Regions from separate parts of the Shewanella sp. HL-SH2 genome, predicted to be linked through region 2. Evidence: predicted binding sites of a transcription regulator. Region 2 holds the regulator's gene; the other holds the start of a gene.
The links. Region 2 encodes sigma-54, which starts transcription at its own class of promoters, with help from an activator protein. Its sites were predicted from a motif close to GTTGGCACGNNNNTNGNNT; they were not measured.
Positions count from the first base shown of each region.

Region 1: glnA (glutamate--ammonia ligase) is a predicted target of sigma-54. The motif match lies at 3,944-3,962, and genes of this name have one in related genera.

Region 1 is NZ_CP195035.1:242,509-248,769, forward strand. Features, by position in the region: gene ACRWP9_RS00915 (nuclear transport factor 2 family protein) at 1-337, opposite strand, end outside; gene ACRWP9_RS00920 (outer membrane protein transport protein) at 408-1,760, opposite strand; gene glnA (glutamate--ammonia ligase) at 2,414-3,823, opposite strand; gene typA (translational GTPase TypA) at 4,389-6,200, shown strand.
Region 2 is NZ_CP195035.1:1,065,772-1,072,032, forward strand. Features, by position in the region: gene ACRWP9_RS04660 (transposase) at 99-347, opposite strand; gene ACRWP9_RS04665 (hypothetical protein) at 379-528, opposite strand; gene ACRWP9_RS04670 (HPr family phosphocarrier protein) at 873-1,148, opposite strand; gene rapZ (RNase adapter RapZ) at 1,182-2,039, opposite strand; gene ptsN (PTS IIA-like nitrogen regulatory protein PtsN) at 2,036-2,479, opposite strand; gene hpf (ribosome hibernation promoting factor) at 2,482-2,769, opposite strand; gene ACRWP9_RS04690 (RNA polymerase factor sigma-54) at 2,796-4,289, opposite strand; gene lptB (LPS export ABC transporter ATP-binding protein) at 4,450-5,181, opposite strand; gene lptA (lipopolysaccharide transport periplasmic protein LptA) at 5,178-5,765, opposite strand; gene lptC (LPS export ABC transporter periplasmic protein LptC) at 5,752-6,261, opposite strand, start outside.

The DNA.
Region 1 (6,261 bases), 820 kb from region 2:
ATACCCACTTACCCTCTTTTTGCCAGGAAACCTGCTCAACAGTACTGACAAAATCACCTGTGTCAATCGACTTAATTACTCGAGAGTGCGCTCGATTAGAGTCTGAGAAATACTCTTTCATTGATTTAACTAATTCGTCTCTTGTGGTTGTTTGATTATTAATTCCTGCACGTGTTACATCAAACCACAGCGCCTCTTTGGTCACCATTTTGCCCATTAATTCTGGATCACGTAAATTAAATGCCTCAACAAATTGGCTCACTAGTTGGCTTTTATCGTTAGCTTGAACAGAAAAGCTTGCGACTAAGGCTATTGCGACCATCATAAATTTAATCATTGCCATTTCCTTATTCACACAAAAAAGCCCCGCTATGCGAGGCTATTAAAAAGCGGCTCAAAAATGCGGATTACATTTTGTAGCTTAATTGAACTCCCGCAAGCCACACGTCACCGTTAGCTTCGCCATCAAAATTCACTAAAGCCAATCCAGCCAGATTTTGCTGTTCATTAATCGGCGCATCACCATACATACGAATATAGGTTACCGCAAAATCAACGGTAAGATTTTTGCTAGCTTGATAACCTGCTCCCATACTAAACCATAAACGGTCAGTATCTGGAATAGTTGTAGTACGATATTGATCTTCAACAGCAGTTTTATCTAATGCCAAGCCTGCACGAACTAACCAATCATTATTAAGCTGATAAGTACCACCAAGGGCATAACGCCAATTATCCTTGAAGTTTTCGTCTTTTACTAAGTCAGATTCAACGCCACTAACTGGCTTTTGCTCACCAGGGAAATATGCCACTAATTGATCAAATACACTCCATTGAGTCCAATTGACACTTGCATGCATCGCAAATTTCTCAGTAAGCTGGTTATAAGAAGCTAATTCAGCAAATGCAGGCGTCTCGATCGGAAGATAACCTTCAATTGATATATCCTGACCACCATCATAAAGCAAGCCAGACGCGTGACCATCTAACTCAAGTTCAACGCCGCTGTGATAAGCCAAACCTAAACGATGATCAGCGTTTATCTGCCAGCTAGCACCCAGTTTCCACCCCAAGGCTATATCATCACCTTCCATTGCTTTTAACGTCATACCAGAATCTGGTAAACGTGCAGCAACGGCTGCGGGCAATGCTGGATTAGATTTAATCGCACCCACCCAAGCAGGCGTAGTTGCGCTGATACTACCTTCTCCATAAACCACGCGTAGACCGCCACCGACTGAAAATTGCTCATTGATTTTATAAGCAATATTAGGATTAAACTCTACAGTGGTAATCGCTGTTTTATTACCAAAAATTGCCGCAGCATGTGTAGTATCGATTTCAGTAGCTAGTCCATAGTTTGAATTTACCGTTAATCCCCAGGTCCATTGATCAGTTAACTGGTTAGAATAATAGAAATTAGGCACTAGTGCGTCACCCGCTACATCATGCGCACTGGCTGGCACATGCATAGCTTGAGCGCCCAATAAAGGAGAGGTAATCGCAATGTCACCCGTCACATCAATATTAGGCATGACATAAATGCCACCTGCTGACAGTTGACGCCCGGTCAGATACGTTAACATTGCCGGATTACGTGATTGCGCAGACGCGTTATCGGCCATTGCCGCTTCACCTGCAAATGCACGTCCTAAGCCGGTTGATGAATATTCTGCTAACTGAAAACCTGCAGCTTGAGCTTGTGAAGTCGTGCCAAAGACAATAGCTGATATTGCCAAAGTGATTATTGTTTTTTTCATTATCATTCTCTTAGTTATTGTATTTAACCTCAGCTCAGGATAACAAATGTATATCAAACAGCTCTTTGCACCGCTAACTGTGTTGAATTTACTTGCAATAGGCTAGCTGTTGACGCGTTAGTTCGCCTTATTACCAGCGCAAAGCTCAAGTTTGAGAGTAAACATCTGAATTTATCTATTTAAATCCCGCTTATTCATCCCTTAACCCAAGTTGAGGTTATTTATATCTGCCTTTAACCCAAAATCACTTTTAGAGTAATTGCTCGGCATTTATACGGCGCAAGTTTACGGATCTAAAACGCCATTGCAACCGCAAGCGTACAAATGCTGGATCACAAAATGATTGATATTACTGATAACTTGCTCACAAGTTATTCAATAAACAAAAGGATATCAACGAAGTGTTGGCTGAATAGTTATAGTCAAATAACATGTAATTTAATTATTTATATATATCAATAACTAATAATAAAAAATTGGCTAATTCTAACGCACACGAGTTAGCTGAATTTAAAACAGAAATTCGCAAAGCATGAGTTAAAACAGAATGAGAAAGGTTGTAAATAATTGTAAAAATAACTTAATAAAAAGCCCCGCAATCTATGCGAGGCTTTTTTTATCACTTAACCGCTAACAAAGTTAGCGCGTTAATATTATAGGCTGTAGTACATTTCAAACTCTAATGGATGAGTAGTACGGGCTACACGCTCAGCTTCTGCAGTCTTCAAAGTGATATAAGACTGGATGAAATCTTCACTGAATACGCCACCTTTAGTTAAAAACTCATGGTCAGCTTTCAAGTTTTCAAGCGCGTTTTCTAAAGAAGTTGCAACTTGTGGGATCTCAGCAGCTTCTTCAGGCGGTAAGTCATACAAGTCTTTATCCATGGCATCGCCAGGGTGGATCTTGTTTTGTATACCATCAAGACCTGCCATTAATAATGCCGCAAAACCTAAATATGGGTTTGCATGTGGATCAGGGAAACGTGCTTCGATACGACGACCCTTAGGGCTTGGCACTACTGGAATACGAATAGATGCACTACGGTTACGCGCAGAGTAAGCTAACATAACAGGCGCTTCGAAATGTGGTACTAAACGCTTATAAGAGTTAGTGCTTGGGTTAGTGAATGCGTTCAATGCACGAGCGTGCTTGATAATACCACCAATGTAGTAAAGCGCTAATTCACTTAAACCAGCATACTTATCGCCAGCAAATAAGTTGACACCGTCTTTAGCTAAAGATTGGTGTACGTGCATACCGCTGCCATTGTCACCTACGATAGGCTTAGGCATAAAGGTCGCTGTTTTGCCATAAGCATGCGCCATGTTATGAACAACATACTTAAGAATTTGGATTTCATCCGCTTTCTTAGTCAAAGTGTTGAAACGTGTTGCAATTTCGTTTTGGCCCGCTGTCGCCACTTCATGGTGATGTGCTTCTACAACTTGACCCATTTCTTCAAGTACTAAACACATTGCAGAACGTAAGTCTTGTGAAGAATCAACTGGCGCAACTGGAAAATAACCACCTTTCACCATTGGACGGTGACCTGTGTTGCCATCAGCGTATTCTTTACCAGAGTTCCATGCCGCTTCTTTCGCATCAATCTTCACGAAACAACCTGACATATCAGTACCAAAACGAACGTCATCAAATAAGAAGAACTCAGGCTCAGGACCAATCAATACTGTATCAGCAATACCGGTAGAAATTAGATACGCTTCTGCTTTTTTAGCGATAGAGCGTGGGTCACGGTCGTAACCAGTCATAGTACCAGGTTCTAAAATGTCACAACGGATAAGTGCTGTTGTTTCTTCGGTGAAAGGGTCTAAAACAAAAGTAGTTGGATCAGGCATTAATACCATGTCTGATTCATTGATGCCTTTCCAGCCTGCGATTGAAGAACCGTCAAACATTTTACCGTCTTCAAAAAACTCTTCATTTACTTGATGAGATGGAATAGAAACGTGCTGTTCTTTACCTTTAGTATCGGTAAAGCGTAAGTCAACAAACTTAACTTCTAACTCTTTAAGTTGCTTTAATACTGATTCAACTGACATTCTCAAGCCTCCGGTAGGGTCAAGGGTATTCCCTTCTAATATTTAATATTACTGTTCACCAAGTTTTATTGACTCAGCAAACTAATGTAAAACAATGATGTCCACATGATGACGTTTACTTAGCTATTATCATGCCAGATATATAAGCATCTGATTTATATAAATTTGATATTTTTATATTTTCTCAAAAAACAAAGTCTGCACCAAATAGATCCATTCTACGCACCATAACAGTGCACAACACCAGAGTGGTGCACGCCAGTTTGATTATATAGAGACTGAAACCGAAAAAGTGCGTACAGATAACAATTTGCTGAACAAAATAGCGAAAACTGTGTTTTACATCTTTTGTAACCTAGCCTACGTTAAGGCGATGATAAAGTTTATATCACTAAATTAACGGCAAATTTATAGCACAATAAGACGAAAATATGAGGTGTTCAAAAAAAATCCTATCTACTGAGGCCTTGCTGGAGTAGAATGGCACGCTTTTTTATGGTGGCTATCATTAAATAGTTGCTGTAAATAATCCCTTTTTTTGTTTGATGGTATAGAGGTTTTATCCGTGCTAGAGAATTTACGTAACATCGCCATTATTGCACACGTCGACCATGGCAAAACGACCCTGGTAGACAAATTGCTTGCGCAGTCTGGTACCCTTGCTTCACGTGGAGAAGCGACTGAGCGTGTGATGGATTCTAACGATCTTGAAAAAGAACGTGGGATCACCATTCTGGCAAAAAACACTGCCATCAAATGGAACGACTACCGCATTAACATCGTAGACACGCCTGGTCACGCCGATTTCGGTGGTGAAGTAGAACGTGTTCTATCTATGGTTGATTCAGTATTATTGTTAGTTGACGCAGTTGATGGTCCAATGCCACAAACTCGCTTTGTGACTAAGAAAGCGTTTGCTCAAGGCCTAAAGCCAATCGTTGTGATTAACAAGATTGACCGTCCTGGCGCTCGTCCTGATTGGGTTATTGACCAAGTATTCGATTTATTCGACAACTTAGGTGCAACTGACGAACAGTTAGACTTCCCTATTGTTTATGCTTCAGCATTAAACGGTTTCGCGACCTTAGATCCAGATGTAGTTAGCGAAGACATGACACCACTTTTCCAAACCATCGTTGAGAAAGTTTCTTTCCCAGACGCTGATTCGGAAGGTGCATTCCAAATGCAAATTTCTCAAATCGATTACAACTCATACGTGGGTGTTATCGGTATTGGTCGTATTAAGCGTGGTAACGTAAAAACTAACCAACAAGTGACTATTATTGGTGCTGATGGTAAGAAACGTAACGGAAAAATGGGCCAGGTATTAGGTTACATGGGTCTAGACCGTACTGAAGTTGAAATTGCTAACGCTGGTGACATCGTGGCAATTACAGGTTTAGGTGAGCTTAAGATTTCTGACACTATTTGTGCAGTGACTGAAGTTGAAGCGTTACCGCCTCTAACAGTTGATGAACCAACACTAACGATGACGTTCCAGGTAAACACTTCTCCGTTCGCGGGTAAAGAAGGTAAGTATGTTACTTCTCGTAACATTCTTGAGCGTTTACAAACAGAACTTGTTCACAACGTAGCACTACGTGTTGAAGAAACTGACAGTCCAGATCGTTTCCGCGTATCAGGTCGTGGTGAATTACATTTATCAATCTTGATTGAAAACATGCGTCGTGAAGGCTACGAATTAGCGGTATCACGTCCAGAAGTAATTCTTAAAACTGTTGATGGCGAGCTACACGAACCATTCGAAACTGTGACTGTTGACGTTCAAGAAGAACATCAAGGTACCGTAATTGAAAAGTTAGGTGTGCGTAAAGCTGAAATGAAAGATATGCAGCTTGATGGTAAAGGTCGTGTACGTATCGACTTCATCATCCCAAGCCGTGGCTTAATTGGTTTCCAAACTGAGTTCTTAACTGCAACTTCAGGTACTGGTCTAATTTATCATTCATTTGATCACTACGCTCCGCACAAAGGTGGCGATATTGGTCAACGTGCTAACGGCGTATTGATTTCTAACGCAACAGGTAAAGCATTAACATTCGCACTATTCGGTTTACAAGACCGTGGTCGTCTGTTTATTAGCCACGCTGCTGAAGTGTATGAAGGCCAAGTTGTTGGTATCCATGCTCGCTCTAACGATTTGACGGTTAACTGTCTTAAAGGTAAGCAGCTAACCAACATGCGTGCATCAGGTACTGATGAAGCACAAGTGTTAACTACACCGATTAACTTAACGCTTGAACAAGCACTTGAGTTCATCGATGATGACGAATTAGTTGAAGTAACTCCTAAGAACATCCGTGTTCGTAAGAGATTCTTAACTGAGAACGAGCGTAAGCGTCATAACCGCAGTTAATTAAAATTAATGAGTGGCGCTATATTTACCACTTATTAGTATCAAAAAGCCCAGATTGTTC
Region 2 (6,261 bases):
TCTAGCGCCATATTATTATGTGTGGTTGTTGTTTGCATTGATATATCCCATTACTGGGGAATAATTGAATATATCCAAACACCCTTGCCGAAACTGGTTTATGCAATCATTTGCAATTGTTTATTTAAGCTTTGGATTTGCCTTTGTAAAGTGGCTATTTGTTCTGTGATTAGATCTTTTTTAACCTCAACGGGTTCAGTCGTTGATTTTACCCATTGGTATACCACTCTAGATGAAACGCCATATTCCTTGGCTACTTCTGATAACAAGCGGTTATGGTTAGTGACTTGATTAACCACTTGATTGATTAGTGTGTCTGGATAACGATTGCTTAGGTATTTTTTCATAATCAAAGTCCACTTTTTTGAATGCAGATATTTATCGTTTTTCAACTTCCCATTGACTAAAACCAACATTGGCAAAAAATGTGTAGTGTTGCTGAATTTTTGTAAAAATTGGGCTAGCCAATTTAAGAGTATGTCCAAAAACAGTATTAATCGTATTTAAGGTTAATTGTGTATTTCGCATAGTGCTCTCTCCAATAAGTCTTGCTAGCTTTAAATCTAGTACCACTTTGTAGGTACTAATTACTATATGAAAAGAGCGTGCCAACTATTTTTTTATTTATTTTTTATTCATTTTCAATGCGTTATGATTTTATGGTTTCTGTGGTGGTCGTAGGGTATGCAATATAATGGTGCAATTGCACTAATTCGGAGGGAGATTTAAATTATCCTAACTGCATTAATTTAACCTCAACTTAGCTCTGGTTAAGCGAGGAATTCAATAAATTAAACACGGTTAGCTATTTTAAAGCAAAGGTGGGTTCATGATGAAAAAGTAGATTCAATCGCTGGGGGAAGTGATTAGGATCAACAACCTTCTTCGAACTTGTCATTAATTAAATCGCATATAGCATCAAGCGCAGATTGTGCATCTGGCCCTTCAGCTATGATATCTATGGTTTTACCTAAGCCACTTTCAAGCATTAATAAGCCTAAAACACTGGCGGCGCTGGCCTTTTTATCACCCTGGATCAGGGTAACATTGGCATTGAATGCATTAGCAAGAATAGCCAGTTTGGTCGCCGCTCGTGCGTGTAAACCAAGCTTGTTTGATATGATGACTTGGCGCTGTAAAAGACTCATTTAGTTAAGTTCCGACAAGTAACTTTATTGCGATTATTTGTGCTTATTTATAAGCTCTCGATGTCTTGCTTGAACAACATGTTTTTTACCACTTGAAAAACGTTTAGCAAGCTGGTCGGCGATATAAACTGAACGATGCTGGCCACCAGTACAACCAATAGCTATGGTTAGGTAGCTGCGGTTATTGCGCTCTAAGTGGGGCATCCATGTTTCAAATAGGTTTTCTATTTGCCAAATGAATTTATTTACCAGCGGTTGCTGGCCAAGAAACTCCTGTACCGGTTCATCTAATCCAGTAAAGGGGCGTAATTCTATTTCCCAATGTGGGTTAGGTAAAAAGCGTACATCAAACATAAAATCGGCTTCGGCGGGCATACCATATTTAAAACCAAATGACTCAAAATTGATCACTAACTCTTTATCAACACTGCCCATTAAAATTTCACGTACTTGATCACTAAGTTGATAAATATTTAGCTTAGATGTATCGATAAAATGGTCCACGTATTCAGAAATAGGCGCTAGTAGCTCACCTTCAAATTGAATCGCATCTTGTAGGGACATATTCTTTTTCGATAAAGGATGTAGTCGTCGGGTTTCACTGTAACGTTTTAGTAGTGCCTCATCACTTGCCTGTAAAAAAAAGCTTATGACTTCCGTATCCTCAGATAACCACGCTAGCTGCTGCTGTAATACTTTACCTTGCTCTTCTATATTTCGAACATCAACACTTATAGCCACCAGTTCATTGGTGTTTCTAAGCTGTTCTAATAGCCGTCCAATTAAGGGCAGTGGTAAGTTATCAACGCAATAGTAACCTAGGTCTTCTAGTACCCTAAGTGCGACAGATTTACCTGAGCCCGAACGACCGGATACAATGACTAATTTCATGCTGTGATAACCTGATAGAGTTCAGTTGAGTTACTTGCTTTTCGTAACTGCTTAAGAATATGTTTATCCGATAACTTTTCAGCCATTGAGGATAGGGTACTGAGATGTTGCTGACACTGGTCTGCTGGCACCAGTAATGCAAATAAGAGATCCACTGGTTGTTTGTCGATAGCATCAAATGAAATCGCTTCTTCGCACTTTATAAAAACCGCGATAGGGCGAACGATGGACGTTAAACGACCATGCGGGATTGCAATGCCAGAGCCTATTCCTGTGCTACCCATTTTTTCTCTAGCCACTAGGCTTTCAAAAATCTCTTGTGAAGAGAGGGATGGGTACTGGGCTGCAGCTAAATCACTGATAAGCTCCAGTACCTTTTTCTTACTGCCCGGTGTGGCACAGGAGGTGCATTCCGGCTGCAGGATGGTACTAAGTTCCATCATTAATGCTTAGTTAATTTCTCTTTGTGTTTAATGACCTGACGATCGAGTTTATCAATCAGGGCGTCTATAGCGTGATACATGTCAGCATGTTCAGATGTCGCAAATACCTCAGCTCCATTCAAGCTGACTTTTGCTTCAGCTATCTGTTGTTGCTTTTCGACATTTAATACTACGTGGACATTATTGATCTGATCGAAATGTCGTTCAAGTTTTGTAAACTTACTTGTGACATATTCTCTTAGTGATTCAGTAATTTCAATATGATGACCCGTTAAGGTGATTTGCATATTTATCCTCCAATTGCCTAGGTAGATTATAAACTCTTACGTTGGTTTGAGGGAGGGATCATCATCGCTTCGCGGTATTTCGCTATGGTACGACGTGCAACATTAATCCCTTGTTCTGCCAGAAGATCTGCCATTTTACTGTCGCTTAGTGGTTTTTTCTGGTTTTCAGCAGCAACCAGCTTTTTAATAAAAGCTCTAATTGCTGTAGACGAACATTCTCCGCCATCATCAGTACTGACATGGCTAGAGAAAAAATACTTAAGTTCGAACAGTCCGCGCGGTGTGTGCATATACTTTTGTGTGGTGACACGCGAAATAGTGGACTCATGCATTTCGACAGCTTCAGCTATGTCATTCAACACCATAGGCTTCATGGCTTCAGCACCGTACTCAAAAAAACCTTGCTGAAATTGCACAATACAATTGGATACTTTAAGCAGGGTGTCGCTGCGGCTTTCTAAGCTTTTGATAAACCATTTGGCTTCTTGTAAGTGACCTCGAATAAATTGAGTGTCTGTTGAACTCTTACTGCTTTTTGCCATGGCGGCATATTGTTGATTAATACCTATTTTTGGCATGTTATCAGGGTTCAATTCAACCACCCAACGGCCATTCTTTTTGGTCACTGACACGTCTGGGATAACATATTCATCATCCGGTGGGGTGATCATCGTGCCAGGACGTGGATTTAAAGATTGAATTAATTCAATTGCTTCGCGCAGCTCATCTTCTTTTAGCTTAGTTTTGCGCATGAGTGTGCGAAAATCACGTCCAGCAATCAAATCTAAATAATCTTTGATTAACATTCTGGCATTATCAATATGGGGCGTGTCTGGTGCAAACTGAACAAGTTGAATCAATAAACATTCACTTAAGCTACGTGAGGCGACACCCAGAGGGTCGAAATGTTGTATACGTTTTAGTACCGCTTCGACTTCGTCTAATTCGACAGAATCATCGCCCATAGCTTCTAAAATATCTTCAGTACTTTGGGTGAGATAACCTGTGTCATCAATGGCATCAATAATGGCTGTGGCAATAGCGAGGTCTGTTTCAGAAAAAGGGGTTAGATTTTTTTGCCATTCTAAATGCTCGTATAATCCTTCGGATGTTTCACCTTGGAAGGGCATGTCATCATTTGGCATGCTGCCAGAACCCGAACCAGGGCTTGCCATTGGGGAGGCGCTGTACACTTCATCCCAGGTAGTGTCCATTGGCAAGTCTTCAGACATTTGCTCTTTAGTCATTGACTCTGCGGTGTCGACATTTGAAGTGTCTTTTTCGACTACAGGTGCGCTTACTTCATTGAAGTCAGTTTCTGATAGGTCTTTGGAGTTATCATTTTTGTTGCTAAGTGCTGAAAATTCATCTTCCATTTCAAGCAAAGGATTGGAATCTAATACTTGTTGAATTTCTTGCTGTAACTCCAAAGATGATAACTGCAGCAAACGTATAGCTTGTTGCAGCTGTGGGGTCATAGTGAGGTGCTGACCCATTTTAAGTTGGAGTGAAGCTTTCATTACTGCTGATCCCTAGAAGAATTCGGCTTTCTACACTGATTAAAGTGAGTGATAGTCGCAATTTTTTAACAAATGGTTTTACTTTACCTATACACGATCAATTAGCTTAGTCGCCAGAAACATTTTGCCAAGCAAGTGCTTCAGATCCTATTTAGATTAACTATAGCTTGAATTGTTCGCCTAAGTATACTGCTCGAACTTGCTGATTGTTGAGTACTTCAGTTGGGGTGCCTTCGGCAATCAAATTCCCCTGGCTAACAATATATGCCCGCTCACACACATCAAGTGTTTCACGGACATTATGATCAGTAATTAATACGCCTAGGCCACGGTGTTTGAGTTGCAGAATAATTTTCTTAATATCAATCACTGAAATAGGGTCAACACCCGCAAAGGGCTCATCTAACAATATAAATTTAGGATTGGCTGCTAAAGCGCGTGCAATTTCTACCCGTCGTCTTTCACCACCAGATAGCGACATGCCTAAGCTATCGCGAATATGGGTAATATGGAATTCTTCTAAAAGATGCTCCAGTTCCTGAATTCGCTCATCCGAAGTCATCGATTTTCGGGTTTGCAACACGGCCATAATATTATCGTGCACACTGAGTTTTCTAAAAATACTGGCTTCTTGTGGTAAATAGCCAATACCTTTTCGCGCACGTAAATGCATTGGGTCAGCAGTTAAGTCATCGTCATCAATTAAAATGCGGCCATGGTCACTTTTGACTAAACCAACAACCATATAAAACGTGGTCGTTTTACCTGCGCCATTGGGACCAAGTAGTCCGACAATTTGGCCTGTTTTTACAGTTAAGCTGACACTTTTAACCACTTGACGACTTTTATAGCTTTTAGCTAAATTCTCAGCTGTTAAGGTAATTTGGGTCATTGGTTACCTTGCTTTTTTAACGGGATTTCAGGTAATTTTTGTGCTGGTGACTCATCATTTTGGAAATTTTCCGGTTGAATAATGGTAATAACACGATCTTCACCTTTACCGGTACTTTCAGCGATAAGTTCCTGAGCATTGATATTGTAACGGATCACGTTACCCGTCACTTTACTGCCTGCTTGATCTAGCTTAGCGTTACCTGTTAATAACAGTCCAGTTGTTGCTAAGTCATAACGAATTTCATTGGCGCTTGCTGTACCTATGCGACCATCATCAAGTTCTTGTGAAAATGTAGCAGGGTTACCGGTCGCAATGAGCGTTTTAGTCTGGCCGTTTTCAGCTGAAAATGCCCGCAGTTCATCGGCTTCGATATTGATCGAGCCTTGGGTAATTTTTACTGGGCCGTTAAAAATAATTTGATTATTTTTAACGTCTGCTCGTTGACTTACGGCTGCAATTTTAAGCTCTTGCTTCAAATCGCCTTCTTTAGCTACGGCGTTGCCTGCCAATACACTAATCGCTAAAGTGCAAATAACACTGCTTTTACCGAGCAATGTGGTTAAAAACTTAATGTGGTTCATATGTCCCTTCTACCTGGCTGAGTAAGGTAATTTGTTCTGCATTGAGATCGGCAAATAGCCCTAAGCCTTGAATAATAAAACCATTACCTTTAATGGTAACTGACTCTTCAGAACGACCTATCATAGTGTTTAAATTAAAGGTGACTTGTTGAGTTTCAAGTGATTGTAATGGTTCTTCAATATCAATGGCATCAATTACTACATCGTTATGTAAACTGACTTCATTTGAATGTTGATCTAAGGTCGCATTTTTAGCTGTTATTTGCCACTGCGCTTTACCATTTTCAGGGTAAAGAAGTAGTACAGGCGCAGTAAATGAAGTGGTATTTGTGCTGGTGAAATGTTCCATATGCTCGGCGCTAACTTTGCTGTCAATAAACCCGAGTTTATTAAATTCTGTCGTGCGAAGATTGTCAGCCACAAAATCAGGTCGCTCAATTCTAGGATCTTTAATTAACGCCATTTGGTTACGTTTGACTTGTACTTGCCAATACAA